Regions from separate parts of the Streptomyces sp. NPDC104313 genome, predicted to be linked through region 1. Evidence: riboswitches for the same ligand, from Rfam matches in the RefSeq annotation. Region 1 holds a riboswitch; the other holds the start of a gene.

Evidence for each region. A riboswitch is a leader RNA that binds a small molecule or an ion and turns the genes downstream of it on or off. The one in region 1 is predicted to bind S-adenosylmethionine.
Region 2: another riboswitch for S-adenosylmethionine. It lies ahead of thrC (threonine synthase); the one in region 1 lies ahead of ACZ60Q_RS01155 (aminotransferase class V-fold PLP-dependent enzyme).

Annotation. Positions count from the first base shown of each region.
Region 1 covers NZ_JBVJMW010000001.1:246,042-254,204, forward strand. The annotation lists gene ACZ60Q_RS01125 (C40 family peptidase) at 1-585, opposite strand, end outside; gene ACZ60Q_RS01130 (C40 family peptidase) at 842-1,867, opposite strand; gene ACZ60Q_RS01135 (NYN domain-containing protein) at 2,177-3,538, opposite strand; gene ACZ60Q_RS01140 (hypothetical protein) at 3,578-3,820, opposite strand; gene ACZ60Q_RS01145 (rhomboid family intramembrane serine protease) at 4,014-4,763, shown strand; gene ACZ60Q_RS01150 (Lrp/AsnC family transcriptional regulator) at 4,760-5,041, shown strand; gene ACZ60Q_RS01155 (aminotransferase class V-fold PLP-dependent enzyme) at 5,100-6,491, opposite strand; SAM riboswitch class IV at 6,670-6,787, opposite strand; gene trpD (anthranilate phosphoribosyltransferase) at 6,893-7,960, opposite strand; gene qcrB (cytochrome bc1 complex cytochrome b subunit) at 8,083-8,163, opposite strand, start outside.
Region 2 covers NZ_JBVJMW010000003.1:678,241-686,403, reverse strand. The annotation lists gene ACZ60Q_RS10295 (ABC transporter ATP-binding protein) at 1-553, opposite strand, end outside; gene groL (chaperonin GroEL) at 765-2,387, opposite strand; gene ACZ60Q_RS10285 (cold-shock protein) at 2,817-3,023, opposite strand; gene ACZ60Q_RS10280 (MoaD/ThiS family protein) at 3,465-3,743, opposite strand; gene thrC (threonine synthase) at 3,772-5,073, opposite strand; SAM riboswitch class I at 5,093-5,220, opposite strand; gene ACZ60Q_RS10270 (glucosyl-3-phosphoglycerate synthase) at 5,375-6,325, shown strand; gene ACZ60Q_RS10265 (alpha,alpha-trehalose-phosphate synthase (UDP-forming)) at 6,447-7,847, shown strand; gene otsB (trehalose-phosphatase) at 7,976-8,163, opposite strand, start outside.

The sequences.
Region 1 (8,163 bases):
CAGTCGGCGGGCCTCACGGAGCTTGCCCTCGACGGCATGCTTGTGGCGGGTGACGGCGGCCCGGTTGCGCTCCAGCTCGGTCAGGGCGCGGGTGGTCTCCGCGCGGGTCTGGGCGAGCCCCCGCTGCGCGTGCCGCAGCTTGTCCAGGATCATCGCCTGGCGGGCGCCGGCCCGGTCGAGGGCGGCTGCCCGCTCCAGGTAGGTGTCCGGGTCGGCGGAGAGCAGCAGGGCGAGCGTCGGGTCGATGGAGCCGGTGCGGTACTGCGCGCCCGCCATCGCGCCGAGCGCGTCGCGCATCCGGTTGACGCGTTCCTGGCCCCGGGCCGTGGCGTCCTGGGAACGGTCCGCCTCGCCGCGCAGCCGGTCCACGCGTTCCCCGGCCTCGTTGAAGCGCTCGGTGGCCTGCTCCGCCTCCCCGTAGAGGCGGTCGACGGCGGCTTTGGCGCTCTCCCGGGTGTCCTTCGGGTCGGCGCTCGCCGGGGCCCCGGTCAGCGTCGCGGCCGCGGTGGCGGCGGCCGCCGAGATGACCGTGACCCGGACGCCTCTGTTGAAGCCGGACTGTGTGGAACGGCGATGGGACACCACAGGTAGCCGCACTCCCTTCCGCTGACGCGGTAGTGCGCAGCCCCTGCCACCCGGGGCGGGCGGACGGAGACCGGGAGCTGCGCGGCAGCCAGACAGTAATCGGGCGACTACGCACCGGCAAAAGACCGCGCCGGTGGCGGCGGCGGGGCCGGACGCCGCCGCCCCGCCGGTGACCTTGGTCTCCGGCGGGGCGGGGGCGTCAGTGTGGTGCGCGGCGATTCCCTCGTTCGGGCGTGCCGCGGGGCGTGCCGTGACGTCAGATGCGGACGCCGAACTGGAAGGTGCCCATGTAGTCCATCGACTCGTAGCGGACGACGGTGCCCGGCTTCGGGGCGTGCAGGATCTGGTTGTTGCCGGCGTAGAAGCCGACGTGCGCCAGGTTGTTGAAGAAGACCAGGTCGCCCGGCTTGAGCTGGCTGCGGCCGATCTTCGTGCCGTCGTTGTGCTGGGTGAACGTGGTCCGGGTGATGGAGACGCCGGCCTGGGCGAAGGCCCACTGGGTCAGCCCGGAGCAGTCGTAGGAGTTGGGGCCCGAGCCGCCGGAGACGTACGGCTTGCCGATCTGCGTGGCGGCCGCGGCCAGGGCGGCGGCCCCACGGCCGGACGCGGGGGACTCGTTGCCGAGTTCGACCCGGTCGCCGGCGGCGCGGCTGGCGCGCTGCTCGTCCTTCTGGATCTTGGCGCGCTCGGCCTGGGTCAGCGTGTTGAGCAGCTGCTGGGCGTCAGCCAGTTTGCCCTGGTACTTCTTCTTGTTCTCGCCGAGCGTCTTGCGGACGTCGGCGAGGTCGCCGAGCTTGTCCTGGGCTTCCTTGCGCTGCTGGGCGAGGGTGCGCTGCTTGGACTGGATCTTCTGCAGCGACTCCGTCTGCTTGACCGTCAGCTGGTCGAGCGCGGAGGCCTGGTCGAGGAAGCTGTCCGGGTCCGAGGCGAGGAAGAGGGCCACGGAGGGGTCGATGCCGCCGGAGCGGTACTGCGCGGTGGCGATGGAACCCAGCTCGGTGCGGAGCGTGTTGAGCTCGGCCTGGCCGCGGGCGACCTTGTCCTGGAGCGCGTCGACATCCTTCTTGAGGTTGTCCTGCTGCTCCTTGGCCCCGTTGTACTTCTCGGTGGCCGCCTCGGCCTCGTGGTAGAGGTCGTCGACCTTCGACTTGACTTCGCCCTTGCTCGGCTTGGGGTCGGCGTGGGCGGCCTGGGAGGTCAGGGCCACGGCCGCGGCGGCGGTCGCGGTGAGCACGGTCACGCGGGCGCGGCTCGGCTGCTTGGGACGACGGTGGGACGCCACGAAGTCGAGCTCCTTCTTCCTCAGAGCCGCCTACCGGGCCGTTGGGAATAAGGATCCCCGGCTCCGCGCTCATGACGGACTCGGCGGTTCCTTCGCCGCCACCCCCCATGGGTGATCAACCGTGCGAAGGTTCGAGCTGACCCTAGTGACCATCTCGTGATCAGTTCAAATCCTCACAGGATTTTTCTCGTCACATCAGGCACTTCTTTACTCTCACCCCACCGCGTGTAGCGGCGACTTGACCGTACGTTCCCAGAAATCCGGCATGCCACACATATCAAACACACCGCATATGTCACGCATATCCCGTTAGACGCGTGAAAGGCGCTTGAGGAGCAGGACGGACGCTACCGGTCGCGCGCCGGCCTTCGCCACGCCGTCCGCCACCTCCCGGTCGGTGGAGACGACCACCACGGGCCGCCCCGGCGGTTCCGCGCGGGCCAGTTGACGGATCAGCTCGTCCGCCGTGACTCCGGCCTTGCTGAACAGCACCCGTACGCCCCGGGGCGGGGCCAGCAGCACCGGGGCGGCCAGTTCGGCCCCGTCGAAGACGCAGGTCATCTCGGCGCCGGTCTGCGCCGCGAGCACCGAGAGCCCGCCCAGCAGTCGCAACCGCTGTTTCTCCAGCGGCATCTGGGGATAGCCCGTCTTGGTGACGTTGTAGCCGTCCACGATGAGGTGGGCCTGCGGCAGCGCCAGCAGTTGATCCAGCAGCGCCGGATCGGTCTCCGAAAGGGCCCTGGCGGCAATGTCCTTGGGCGACATCCGGCCGGGCTCCACCGCGTCCACGGTGTCGGCGGGGTGCGTCGTCGCCGGAGGGAGGGCCAGCTCCCGCCGCAGCCCCGAGGCCGCGTCCAGCACGGTGTCCAGGAGCAGCCGCAGCCGCATGTCCTCCACCGAGCGGCCCTCCCGGGCGGCCCGGCGGCTCGCCTCCAGGGCTGCCTCGGCCTCCCCCAGCCGCCCCTTGAGCCGGCGCGACTCGCTCTCCGCGACGGAGAGCTGGGCGGCCGATTCGGCGCGTACGGTGTCGGCCTCGGCGGCGCCGCGACGCAGGGCGGCCTCGCCGCGCTTCACCTCGCTCAGGGCGCTGCGCAGCTTGCGGTGCAGCGACTCGGCCTCCTTGCGGGCCGCCTCCAGCTCGATACGCAGCCGCTCGGTCTCGGCGCGGGTGTGGGCGCGGGCCCGCTCCAGCTCCTCGCGCAGGCGCTCCAGCTCGCGCCGGGTCTCCTCGTCGGCCCGTTCCGCGTCGGCGCGCTGGACCTCCTCGCCGGCGGATTCGACCAGTTTGACCCAGCCGACCGGACGCAGCACATAGGCGGCCGCGGCCACATCGAGGGGATCGGCGGCGGCGGGCGGCGAACCCGCCTCCAGCGCACCGGTCAGCTCGGGCTGGGACTGGGCCAGCCGCTCACCGATGCGCTGCCGGAAGAGGGCGTCGCTCTCCAGTGCGGCGGCCATCGCGTTCCCCGCGAACTTCGCCCGCCGGGTCGGGGTGAACCGGGCGTACTGTCGTAGCTGGGCGGGCAGTTCGGCGACGGTCAGTCCACCGAAGGCGTCCGAGACCAGCGCGATCACCCGCCGTCGCACACCCTCGGGCAGCGGACGGCCGAGCGCCTCTGCGCCGCCGTCGGCCTCATCGGCCGGTCCGGCGCCGCTGGTCGGCTGATCCACCGTCCGTCACCCCTGTAGATGTGTGATGGGTGCGCTTCCTCAGGAAGCGGCACCCGGCCTGTCCACCAGTTCGATCTGGTCCACCGCGTTGCACCAACGACAGCGGACCGACTCGATGGTCTCACTGACGACCTCCCGCTCCTCGACACTCGACTCACCGGCCAGGTCGAGGTGCACGTACTCCACGACCTTGGAGGAACGGGTCACGTCGAAACGGGTGAGATTGCCGCACAGCGTGCAGCGCCAGCGGGTCCCGTCGGTCGGCAGGGGAACCGTCGTCATCGTTGCGTCCTCTTTCGTCGTCTCCAGGAGCCCGCGCCGGGCGCGCCGCCGCGTCTCCACCTGTCTACGTCAAGGAACTCGCGGTGCGCCGTCGAACTGCGGAAGTCCTGGCGTAACCCTACGGCCTCGGGTATAGGCATCGGCACGGCGAGGCGCTCCGTCCCGTTCTCCACCGGTACGTCATGCTCTGCACATGGTCGATGGGCGACAGACCGACCGGCGGACCACGGCCGGGAGGATCCGGGACGCGGCGGCGTCGAGCGGCGCCCCGGTCACCTACGGGCTGATCGCCGTCTGCGGTGTGATCTTCCTGATCAGCCCGCTCTCCGGGTTCGGCGGCGCCTCCTATCGGAGCGAGGACGCGCTGCTCGCCGCGCAGGCGGGGTACTTCGAGCGGTGGGGGGTGATCCCCACCGAGCTGTGGGAGGGGTCGGCGCACGCCCTGATCACGCCGTTCACCGCACTCTTCGTACACGGCAGCTGGCTGCACCTGCTGGGGAACCTGTTGTTCCTGTACGTGTTCGGCGCGATGGTCGAGGAGCGCATGGGCCGGGTGCGGTTCGCCCTGTTCTACGTGGGCTGCGGCTATGTGGCACTGGTCTGCTACGCGGCGGCGCACGCGGACTCCGGACAGACGCTGGTCGGGGCGTCGGGGGCGATCTCCGCGGTCCTCGGCGCGTTCCTCCACCTCTTCCCCAGGACCCGGGTGACCAGTCTGTTCCCGTTCCTCTTCTTCCTGCCGCTGCGCTTCCCCGCCTGGATCGTGCTGGTCTTCTGGTTCGGGCTCCAGTGGGCGGCGGCGCAGGGGGCGGGCAGCGGTCCCGGGGTGGCCTACCTGGCCCATGTGGCGGGCTTCGCGGCCGGGTTCCTGTACGCCTGGGTGCGTTACGGGCGGAGGGCTAGAGTGAAGGTTCCAGCCACCGAGGGAGACAGCCAGCCGTGATCACCGCGATCGTGCTCATCAAGACCAGCGTGGACCGGATTCCGGAGATCGCCGAGGCCATCGCCGCGCTGGACAGCGTCAGCGAGGTCTTCTCCGTCACCGGCACCTACGACCTGATCGCCATGGTCCGGGTCGCCGGGCACGACGACCTCGCCGACGTCATCCCCGGCCGGATCAGCAAGATCCCGGGCGTCGAGGGCACCGACACCCACGTGGCGTTCCGTACGTACTCCCAGCACGACCTGGAAGCGGCCTTCGCCATCGGCCTCGACGCGTAACACCGACGCACCTCGGCCGGGTTCGGGCAGCACGCCCGTGCCCGGCCGAGGTGTTTCATCAGAACGTGTCTCGGACCTGGGGGGCCTCGCCACGGTCCGGGACGCAGCGGCCGTCCTCGGTGCGGTAGTTCCACCGGGCGCCCTCGCGGACCAGTTCGGAGACCGCGCGCAGGAACCGGTCGATGTGCTCGTCGGGCGTACCGGCCCCGAAGCTGACGCGGATGGCGTTGAGCGAGAGCTCGCCCGGCTCGGCCTCCGGGGCGCCGCACTCGCCCGGATCCTGGGGGTCGCTGCCGAGCAGGGTGCGCACCAGCGGGTGGGCACAGAAGAGGCCGTCGCGCACGCCGATGCCGTATTCGGCCGAGAGGGCCGCGGCGAAGTGCGAGCTGTTCCAGCCGCGCACCACGAAGGAGATGACACCGACCCGGGGCGCGTCGTCGCCGAACAGCGAGAGCACCCGCACCTCGGGCACCTCGGCGAGCCCCGCACGGACCCGGGACACCAGCTCCTGCTCCCGGGCGACCAGGCCCTCGAAGCCGGCCTCGGTCAGGGCCTTGCAGGCGGAGGCGATGGAGTAGACGCCGATGACGTTGGGCGAACCGGCCTCGTGACGGGCGGCCGTGGTGTGCCAGTCGACGTCCACGCCGCCGTCGGCGCGCCGGGCGACCTTGCGGGACGCGCCCCCGCCGGCGAGGTACGGCTCGGCGGCCTGGAGCCAGTCGGCGCGACCGGCCAGGACCCCGGAGCCGAAGGGCGCGTACAGCTTGTGGCCGGAGAACGCGACCCAGTCGACGTCCAGTTCGGCGATGTCCACGGGGTGGTGCGGGGCGAGCTGGGCGGCGTCGAGGACGATGCGGGCGCCGTGCGCGTGGGCGGCGGCGGCCAGTTCCCTCACCGGCCACAGCTCGCCGGTCACGTTGGACGCGCCGGTGACGCAGACGAGGGCGGGGCCGTAGGGGTCGCGCCCGGCCAGCGCCCGCTCCAGGGTCTCGACGGCCTGGGCCGGGGTGCGGGGCGCGTTGAGGTAGGTGACCTGGGCGTCGCGCCAGGGCAGCAGGGACGCGTGATGCTCGGTCTCGTAGACGAAGACCTGGCAGTCGGCGGGGATCGCGGCGGCCAGCAGGTTGAGGGAGTCGGTGGTGGAGCGGGTGAAGACCACCTGGTCCTCGGCGCGGCAGCCGAGGAACTCCGCGACCGCGCGGCGGCTGTTCTCGAAGAGGTCGGTGGAGAGCTGCGAGAGGTAGCCGGCGCCTCGGTGGACGCTGCCGTAGTACGGGGCGTACGCGGCGACGTCGTCCCAGACCCGCTGGAGGGCCGGGGCGCTGGCCGCGTAGTCGAGCGCGGCGTAGGTGACCTCACCGCCGGTGACGAGCGGGACCGTGACGTTCTGCCCCAGAACGGGCAGCGGGGCACAAATCGACGAGTCGAGGGCGGCGGAGGGGACAGACATGGCGAACTCCCGTAACAGGCAGGCGAAATCCGGCGCCGGCGAGTACGCGGCAGCGCGGGAAGGGGAAGAAGAAACAGGTGCGCGGAAGGAGGGCGGTCAGCCCTAGCGCATTCGCTTGCTCACAGAAGGCTCCCTGGGGACCAGGACCCCGGGGGCTGGCATCCGCTGGATGCCGAGGGGCCCGCGCTTGCCGCAGACCTCGCTGCCTGCGGCCTGGTCTTCACCCGGGGCACCCCGCCACGGACGGAGGGTTGCCGGACAGCGGGCCGGGGCCGTAGTCGCTGTCACTCATGACCTGCGCAGCATCTTGCCATACATGCGTACACACGCAAGGGCGCGGTCCGGCATCCGGACCGCGCCCTGTGTCACACCGTGTGCCCGGAGGTGTCCCGGCCGCGCGCTCAGGCGTTGCTGGCCGCCACCCAGCGCTCCAGAGCCCGCTTGGCGGCCCCGGAGTCGACGGCCTCGGCCGCGACGAGGATCTTCGCCGCGAGCTGTTCGGTCAGCGTGCCGGGGCCTGGTTCCAGGGCGACCAGGGCCGCCGCCGAGTTGAGCAGCACCGCCTCCCGTACCGCGCCGCCCTCGCCGTCCAGCAGTCGGCGGGCCACATCGGCGTTGTACGAGGCGTCGGCGCCGCGCAGCGCCTCGACAGGGACGAGGGTCAGCCCGACGTCGCGGGGGTCGAAAGGCTCCTCGCGGACCGCGCCGTCGCGCACCACCCAGACCCGGGAGGTGGCGGTGGTGGTCAGCTCGTCGAGGCCGTCGTCACCGCGGAAGACCAGGGCCGAGTTGCCCCGGTCGGCCAGCACACCCGCGACGATGGGCGCCATCCGGGCGTCGGCGACGCCGACCGCCTGGGCGCGGACCTGGGCCGGGTTGGTGAGGGGGCCCAGGATGTTGAACGTGGTCTGCGCGCCGAGTTCCTTGCGGGCCTTGGCGGCGTACCGCAGGGCGGGGTGGAACTTCACGGCGAAGCAGAAGGTGATGCCCGCCGCCTCGGCGACCTCGACGACCCGCTCCGGGGTCAGCTCCAGGTTGACGCCGAGCTTCTCCAGTACGTCGGAGGAGCCGCTCGCGGAGGAGGCCGCCCGGTTGCCGTGCTTGACGACCTTGGCGCCGGTGCCGGCGATGACGATCGCGGACATGGTCGAGATGTTGACCGTCCTGGCGAGGTCGCCGCCGGTGCCGACGATGTCGACGGCCGGGCCCGGCACGTGGATGGTGTTGGCATGGGCGTACATCGCGCGGACCAGTCCGGTGACCTCGTCGACGGTCTCGCCCTTGGCCCGCAGCGCGACGGCGAACCCGGCGATCTGCGCGTCGGTGGCCTCGCCGCTCATGATGCGGTCCATGGCCCAGGCGGTCTCCTCGGAGCTGAGGTCCTCGCCGCGCAGCAGGGGGTTCAGGAGACCGGGCCACGAACGGTCCGCCACGCTGTCGCCGCCGCCGTTCGGGGTCACCACGTTCATGGTCCGCTCCAGGGTCCACAGCCGGTCAGGAAAGATGGCTCCACCCTATCCAGCCGGGGGAGCGCGAAGAGCCCCGTCCATCGGATGGACGGGGCTCTCACGGTGGCGATCAGTTCAGGTGATCAGTGGTGGCCGTGGCCCTCGCTGATCTCCTTGTACTCCTCGGGGGTGGCCTTGGGGATCTGGTTCCCGTCGGCGAAGTA
Region 2 (8,163 bases), on a different contig from region 1:
GGACCTTCAACCGCATGATCCGGCCGACGAGTCGGTCGCGGGCGCGAAGGACGACACCTTCTCCCGTACGGGCCATGAGATAGCGCCCGTACGCGGAGAGACAGGCCCCGATCAGGACGAGGGCGGTGAGCACGACCAGCGGGCCGACGGGCGAGCGGTCGGCGGCGAACGCGTCGACCGCGTGCTTCGCCATCAGCGGCATCGCGAGGCCCGCCCCGGACCCGGCGAGCGAGAGGAGGCCCGCGCGGAGGAGAACGCCCCGGTGCGGACGGACCCGGGAGAGGAGGAGGCGGAGAGGGGAGGGACCCACGCCCGGCTCTCCCTCGGCGGAATCTCCCGCGGGCCGCTCCCCGGCGGAATCCCCTGCGGGCCGCTCCCCGGCGGTCGTCCCTGGGGGCTGTTCCCCGGGCTCCCCGGCGGGCGACCCTGCGGGGTCCTCCCCGGGCTCCCCGGCGGGGTCCTCGCCGCGCGCGGCCTCCTGAGCGCGCAGCGCGTCGGCCGCCTCAGGCCCTCGGCCCTCGTCCGCCTCCGTCGTCCCCGCCACCGTGCTCACCCGGACCCCCTCCGTCTGTCTGTTGTCACCACCTTCAAGGGACGCAGATCCGCCGGTTCCACCTGCCTCCCCTCCCCGACCGTATCCGGGGGCAGTTGCCCGGCCACCGCCGGGAAACGCCACAGGGGCGGCACCTCCATGAAGGAGATACCGCCCCGGTGGGACGTACGCCGGACTTCGATCAGGCGGAGGCCGGAGCCTCCGTGGCCGATCAGAAGTCCATGTCACCGCCCGGCATGCCGCCCGGAGCGGCCGCGCCGGCCTTCTCGGGCTTGTCGGCGATGACGGCCTCGGTGGTGAGGAAGAGCGCGGCGATGGACGCGGCGTTCTGCAGAGCGGAGCGCGTGACCTTCGCCGGGTCGAGAATGCCCTCGGCGATCATGTCGACGTACTCGCCGGTCGCGGCGTTGAGGCCGTGACCGATCGGCAGGTTGCGGACCTTCTCCACGACGACGCCACCCTCGAGACCACCGTTGACGGCGATCTGCTTGAGCGGGGCCTCCAGCGCGAGCTTCACGGCGTTGGCGCCGGTCGCCTCGTCACCCGTGAGGTCGAGCTTCTCGAAGACGGCCGAGGCCTGGAGCAGAGCCACGCCACCACCGGCGACGATGCCCTCCTCGACGGCGGCCTTGGCGTTGCGCACCGCGTCCTCGATGCGGTGCTTGCGCTCCTTGAGCTCCACCTCGGTGGCGGCGCCGGCCTTGATGACGGCCACGCCGCCGGCCAGCTTCGCCAGACGCTCCTGGAGCTTCTCGCGGTCGTAGTCCGAGTCGGAGTTCTCGATCTCGGCACGGATCTGGTTGACGCGACCCTGAACCTGGTCGCTGTCACCGGCACCGTCGACGATCGTGGTCTCGTCCTTGGTGATGACGACCTTGCGGGCACGGCCGAGCAGGTCCAGGCCGGCGTTCTCCAGCTTGAGACCGACCTCCTCGGAGATCACGGTGCCACCGGTGAGGATGGCGATGTCCGCGAGCATGGCCTTGCGGCGGTCGCCGAAGCCCGGAGCCTTGACGGCGACGGACTTGAACGTGCCCTTGATCTTGTTGACGACCAGGGTGGAGAGCGCCTCGCCCTCGACGTCCTCGGCGATGATCAGCAGGGGCTTGCCCGACTGCATGACCTTCTCCAGCAGCGGGATGAGGTCCTTGACGCTGGCGATCTTCGAGTTGACGATCAGGATGTACGGGTCGTCGAGCGACGCCTCCATACGCTCCATGTCGGTCGCGAAGTACGCCGAGATGTAGCCCTTGTCGAAGCGCATACCCTCGGTGAGCTCGAGCTCCAGACCGAAGGTCTGGGACTCCTCGACGGTGATGACGCCTTCCTTGCCGACCTTGTCCATCGCCTCGGCGATCTTGGCGCCGATCTCGGTGTCGGCGGCGGAGATGGAGGCGGTCGAAGCGATCTGCTCCTTGGTCTCCACGTCCTTGGCCTGCTCCAGCAGAGCGGCGGAGACGGCCTCGACGGCCTTCTCGATGCCCCGCTTGAGGGCCATCGGGTTGGCGCCTGCGGCGACGTTGCGCAGACCCTCGCGGACGAGAGCCTGAGCCAGAACGGTGGCGGTGGTCGTACCGTCGCCGGCGACGTCGTCCGTCTTCTTGGCGACCTCCTTGACCAGCTCCGCACCGATCTTCTCGTACGGGTCCTCGAGCTCGATCTCCTTGGCGATGGAAACACCATCGTTGGTGATCGTGGGCGCGCCCCACTTCTTCTCGAGGACGACGTTACGGCCCTTGGGGCCGAGGGTGACCTTGACGGCGTCGGCGAGCTGGTTCATCCCGCGCTCGAGACCGCGCCGTGCCTCCTCGTCGAACGCGATGATCTTGGCCATGTGAAGTGGTCCTCCCGGACAGGGGTGGATTCTCCGGACCGAGAGGCGCCCGCGACGGACGGCCTGCCTGCGTGGTGGTTCCTTGCCCCACCGCGCCTGCGGGCCTCACCGGCCCGGTCCAAGTTTCTGTCACTCTCACCTGGAGAGTGCTAACGCCAATGATTAGCACTCGACCCCTGCGAGTGCAAGCGTCCCTCTCCGGATGTGGACAGTGGCGCCCACCGGTACAGGGACAACGGCGGCCATCGCACACGGCGGGCGACCTGCCTTCTCACAAGGCCGACGAGGCGACGAGGCCGACGGGCCGACGAGGCCGCGCGGGAGCGCCGGGACGCACGGGAGCGCCGGGACGCACGGAGGGCCCGATCCCCTGATCCGGGGGCCGGGCCCTGCGTGCGTGAGTAGTGTCGTCGGACGACCGCGCCGAGCTCAGCCGACGGCGAACTTGACCATGTCGGCCTGGGGCCCCTTCTGGCCCTGCGAGATCTCGAATTCAACTCGCTGACCCTCTTCGAGGGTGCGGTACCCGTCCATCTGGATCGCGCTGTAGTGGACGAAAACATCCGCACCACCGTCGACCGCGATGAAGCCGTACCCCTTCTCCGCGTTGAACCACTTGACGGTGCCCTGAGCCATGCCTAACTCCCCTATTACTGGCCCTTGCACGGGACCGCACTTCGCGGGCCCGGGTCGGAACTCACCCCCGACAGGAGAGGGTGCGCGGCGCCGCAGCGCGTCGACCGCGGCCGAATGTATCCGTCCAACTGCCCTCTGCAACAGGTCAATCGGACGAGAATTCTGGGCACAGAAGAACACGCGAATATGCGGGTTTGCTGAGATTTACGGGCAAGTCGGGCCAGGCAAAGGGCACTTATGCCGCAAGAGGTTCACGTACTTTGGCTGCTTCTTATCGGGACCGGGCGCATTCTCATATGCGGGCGGCACGGGCAGCGGACGGGGCTTCCCCAACTGTACCGTGCTCAACCATACAGAATTGCCCCCTCCGCTTCTCTCGCGGAGGGGGCAACGGTGTTCACACAGAGGTGCGATGGGCCACCGAGGAGCGGCCCTGACGGTTCAGCAGCCGCCGGCGACCGCGGGGATGATCGAGACGCCCGCGCCGTCCGGCGTGGCCGCGTCCAGGCCGCCCTCGAAGCGCACGTCGTCGTCGTTGACGTACACGTTCACGAAACGGCGCAGCTTGCCCTGGTCGTCCAGGACGCGGGCCGCGATGCCCGGGTGGTCCTTCTCCAGGGACTCGATGACCTCGGAGAGCTTGACGCCCTCCGCCGGGACCTCGGCCTGGCCGCCCGTGTACGTACGGAGGATGGTGGGGATGCGGACCTTGACACTCATGGTGGCGCCTTCCTGAAGTCTCGGGTGATCAACTGGCGGCGAGGCCCGCGGCGCGGAACGCGTCCAGGCTCGGCTTGATGGTCGCCGTCGCCTGCGAGGTCGCGGCGACCGCGTCCAGCGTCTTGAGGCCGTCGCCGGTGTTCAGGACGACGGTGGTGAGCGCCGGGTCGATGACGCCCGCCTCGATGAGCTTCTTCGTCACGCCGAGCGTCACGCCGCCCGCCGTCTCGCCGAAGATGCCCTCGGTGCGCGCCAGCAGCTTGATCGCGTCGACGACCTGCTCGTCGGTCACGTCCTCCACCGCGCCACCGGTGCGACGGGCGATGTCCAGGACGTACGGGCCGTCCGCCGGGTTGCCGATGGCCAGCGACTTGGCGATGGTGTCCGGCTTCTGCGGGCGCACCACGTCGTGGCCCGCCTTGAAGGCGGCGGAGACCGGGGAGCAGCCCTCGGCCTGGGCGCCGAAGATCTTGTACGGCCGGTCCTCGACGAGGCCGAGCTTGATCAGCTCCTGGAAGCCCTTGTCGATCTTCGTGAGCTGGGAGCCGGACGCGATCGGGATGACGATCTGGTCGGGCAGCCGCCAGCCGAGCTGTTCGCAGATCTCGTACGCCAGCGTCTTGGAGCCCTCGCCGTAGTACGGGCGCAGGTTGACGTTGACGAAGCCCCAGCCCTCGCCGAGCGGGTCGCCGATGAGCTCGGAGCAGAAGCGGTTGACGTCGTCGTAGTTGCCCTCGATGCCGACCAGTTCACCGCCGTACACCGCGGCCATGACGACCTTGCCCTGCTCCAGGTCGTGCGGGATGAACACGCAGGAGCGCAGTCCGGCCCGGGCGGCGGCGGCGCCGACGGCTCCGGCCAGGTTGCCCGTGGAGGAGCAGGAGAGGGTGGTGAAGCCGAAGGCGCGGGCCGCCTCGACGGCGATGGCGACGACGCGGTCCTTGAAGGAGTGCGTGGGGTTGCCGGAGTCGTCCTTCACGTACAGGCCGCCGGTGACGCCCAGCTCACGGGCGAGGTTGTCGGCCTTGACGAGCTTGGTGAAGCCGGGGTTGATGTTGGGCTTCTCCGCGACGTCGGCGGGCACCGGCAGCAGCGGGGCGTAACGCCAGATGTTGTTCGGGCCGGCCTCGATGCGCTTCCGCAGCTCCTCGGGGGTGCCGGCGGGCAGGTCGTAGGCCACTTCCAGCGGCCCGAAACAGGACGCACAGGCGAAAAGGGGGCCGAGCTCGAAACGCTCGCCGCACTCGCGGCAGGAAAGCGCCGCGGCGGGACCGAGATCAACGGCCGGGGCGGAAGAAGTGGTGCTACCTGCGACGGTCTGAACAGCCATGATGGCGGAGGTCCCTTTCTCCTCATCTTCCTTGCGACGCATTTCGCCGCAAGACGGAATTGGCACCTTCCCCACCGTGACCTCGCGGTCGGCGGGAGGGTTGCCGGGACTTCAACGGGCCGTTCCCTCAGTCCCTCTGGATGAGCTCCTATGGCGCTGGATCTTCGATCCAGGCGTTTATGTGCGGTCCGACCCCGACATGCGAGGGCCCTACGCGTTGTTCAAGACTGTAACCGAAGCACCGGACCGTTGAGATAGTCGTCCGAACCGCGAGATGGATCACACACAGGGAGTGCCGACCGTGCTCGAAGAGGTGGAACGCTGGCTGACCAGGCGTTCCTGGTCGTCCGGCGACCGCCCGCTGAACCGGCTCACCGACGCCCGGAACGCCGATCCGCGCGCCACGTCCGTGAGCGTGGTGCTGCCCGCGCTGAACGAGGAGGCCACGGTCGGCGCGATCGTGGCGACGATCCGCCGGGAGCTGATGGAGAAGGTCCGGCTCGTCGACGAACTCGTGGTGATCGACTCCGGCTCCACCGACGCCACCGCCGCCGTGGCCCGGGCGGCGGGCGCCCGGGTGGTCCACCGGGACGCGATCCTGCCCCGGATCCCGGCCCTGCCCGGCAAGGGCGAGGTGCTGTGGCGGTCACTCCTGGTGACCAGCGGCGAGATCGTCTGCTTCGTCGACGCCGACCTCAAGGACTTCTCCGCGGACTTCGTCTCGGGCACGGTCGGACCGCTGCTCACCGACCCGTCCGTTCAGTTCGTCAAGGCGATGTACGACCGTCCGCTCGGCGACACCGCAGGTCAGGGTGGCCGGGTCACCGAGCTGGTGGCACGTCCGCTGCTCAATCTGCACTGGCCCCAGCTGGCCGGGTTCGTGCAGCCGCTGGGCGGCGAGTACGCGGTGCGGCGCTCCCTGCTGGAGCGGCTGCCGTTCCCGGTCGGTTACGGAGTCGAGCTGGGGCTGCTGGTGGACGCACTGCACACGGTGGGCCTGGACGCCCTGGGCCAGGTCGACGTAGGCGTGCGCAGACACCGCCACCAGGACGGGCAGGCGCTGGGCCGGATGGCGGCGGCGATCTACCGCACGGCGCAACTGCGGCTCTCCCGGGGCCATCTGGTGCGGCCCGCGCTGACCCAGTTCGAGCGCGGCGAGGACGGCTTCGTGCCCCGTACCCACGCGGTGGACACCGAGGAACGGCCGCCCATGCGGGAGATCGAGGAGTACGCGGAGCGCCACGCGGCGTGAGGGTGGCGGACGGCCGGTGCGCACCACACCGCGGGAGGGGCGGGAGATCCGGGGGGGGTCAGGCGGTCCAGGAGGTCCGGGAGGCGTTTGGAGGCTTCCCGAACGGGCTAGGTTCCGCTACATGGTCTCCGAGCACGCCGAACCCGCAGCCGCCTCCACCGCCCAGGTCCTCGTCGCGTCCAACCGCGGCCCGGTCTCGTACACGCTCGGCGAGGACGGGACGCTCGACGCCAAGCGCGGCGGCGGAGGTCTCGTCTCCGGGCTGAGCGCCGTCGACGACAAGCTGTGGGTGTGCGCGGCCCTCGGCGACGGGGACCGCGAGGCGGTGCGGCGGGGGGTCGGGGAGCCGGGCGTGCGGATGCTCGACATCGACGCCGAGGTCCACGCCGACGCGTACAACGGCATCGCCAACTCGGTGCTGTGGTTCGTCCACCATCTGCTCTACCAGACGCCACTCGAGCCGGTCTTCGACGCGGAGTTCCGCCGTCAGTGGGCCTCGTACGAGACGTACAACCGGGCCTTCGCCCGGGCGCTCGCCGAGGAGGCGGGCCCCGGGGCGTCGGTCCTCGTCCAGGACTACCACCTGGCCCTGGTCCCCGGCATCCTCCGTGAGCTGCGCCCGGACCTCAGGATCGGCCACTTCTCGCACACCCCGTGGGCGCCCGTCGACTACTTCCGGCTGCTGCCCGACGACATCGCGGAGCAGTTGCTGCGCGGCATCCTCGGCGCGGACCGGGCCGCGTTCCTGACCCGGCGCTGGGCGGACGCGTTCATCGGCTGCTGCACGGAGATCCTCGGCGGGACGGGCCGGACCAGGATCGGGGTGCACGGCCTCGGGGCGGACGCGGACTTCCTGCGCCGGCGCTCGCACGAGGCCGATGTGGACGAGCGGATGGTGGCGCTGCGGGAGCAGGTGGGCGAGGGCCGGAAGACCATCGTCCGGGTGGACCGCACCGAGCTGTCCAAGAACATCGTGCGCGGCCTGCACGCGTACCGGGCCCTGCTGGACGCCCACCCCGAGTGGCGCGAGCGCGTCGTGCACATCGCCTTCGCCTACCCCTCCCGGCAGGACCTCGCCGTCTACCGGGACTACACGGCGGCGGTACAGACCCTCGCCACGGAGATCAACGGGGTCTACGGAACGGAGAGTTGGACACCGGTCGTCCTCCACGTCAAGGACGACTTCGCCCGCTCGCTGGCCGCGTACCGGCTGGCGGACGTGGCCCTGGTCAACCCGATCCGCGACGGGATGAACCTGGTCGCCAAGGAGATCCCCGTCGTCTCCGACCACGGCTGCGCGCTCGTGCTGTCACGGGAGGCGGGGGCGTACGAGGAGCTGGGCGAGGACGCGATCGTGGTGAACCCGTACGACGTGACGGGCACGGCCGAGGCCCTGCACGAGGCCCTGACGATGAGCGGCGACGAGCGGGCGGGACGCACGAAGCGGCTGGCCGGGGCGGCGACCGCGCTACCGCCCCAGCAGTGGTTCCTGGACCAGCTGGAGGCGCTGCGGCAGGGGTGAGCGCACGGGGCCGCGCGCCGGGGCTTCCCCTGCCGGTGGGACCTCGCGTCGGGCTCAGCCGACGGCCGGGCACCCGGGGGCCGTACACCGGCCCGAGGCGCCCGGCGGCGTTCCGCCGGGCGCCTCGGCTACAGCCGCTCCGCCAGCGCCGCCAGGAAGTCCACCACGGCGGCCGGGCCCGGCACCGACAGGTCCGCTCTTTCGGCCAGTTCGGGCACCTCGGCGCTGCCGCTGCACACCAGGAGGCCGGGGACGCCGTCCGGGCCCTCGGTCCGCAGCTTCTCCACCGCGGCGAACGCGGCGAGGTCCCCGAGGT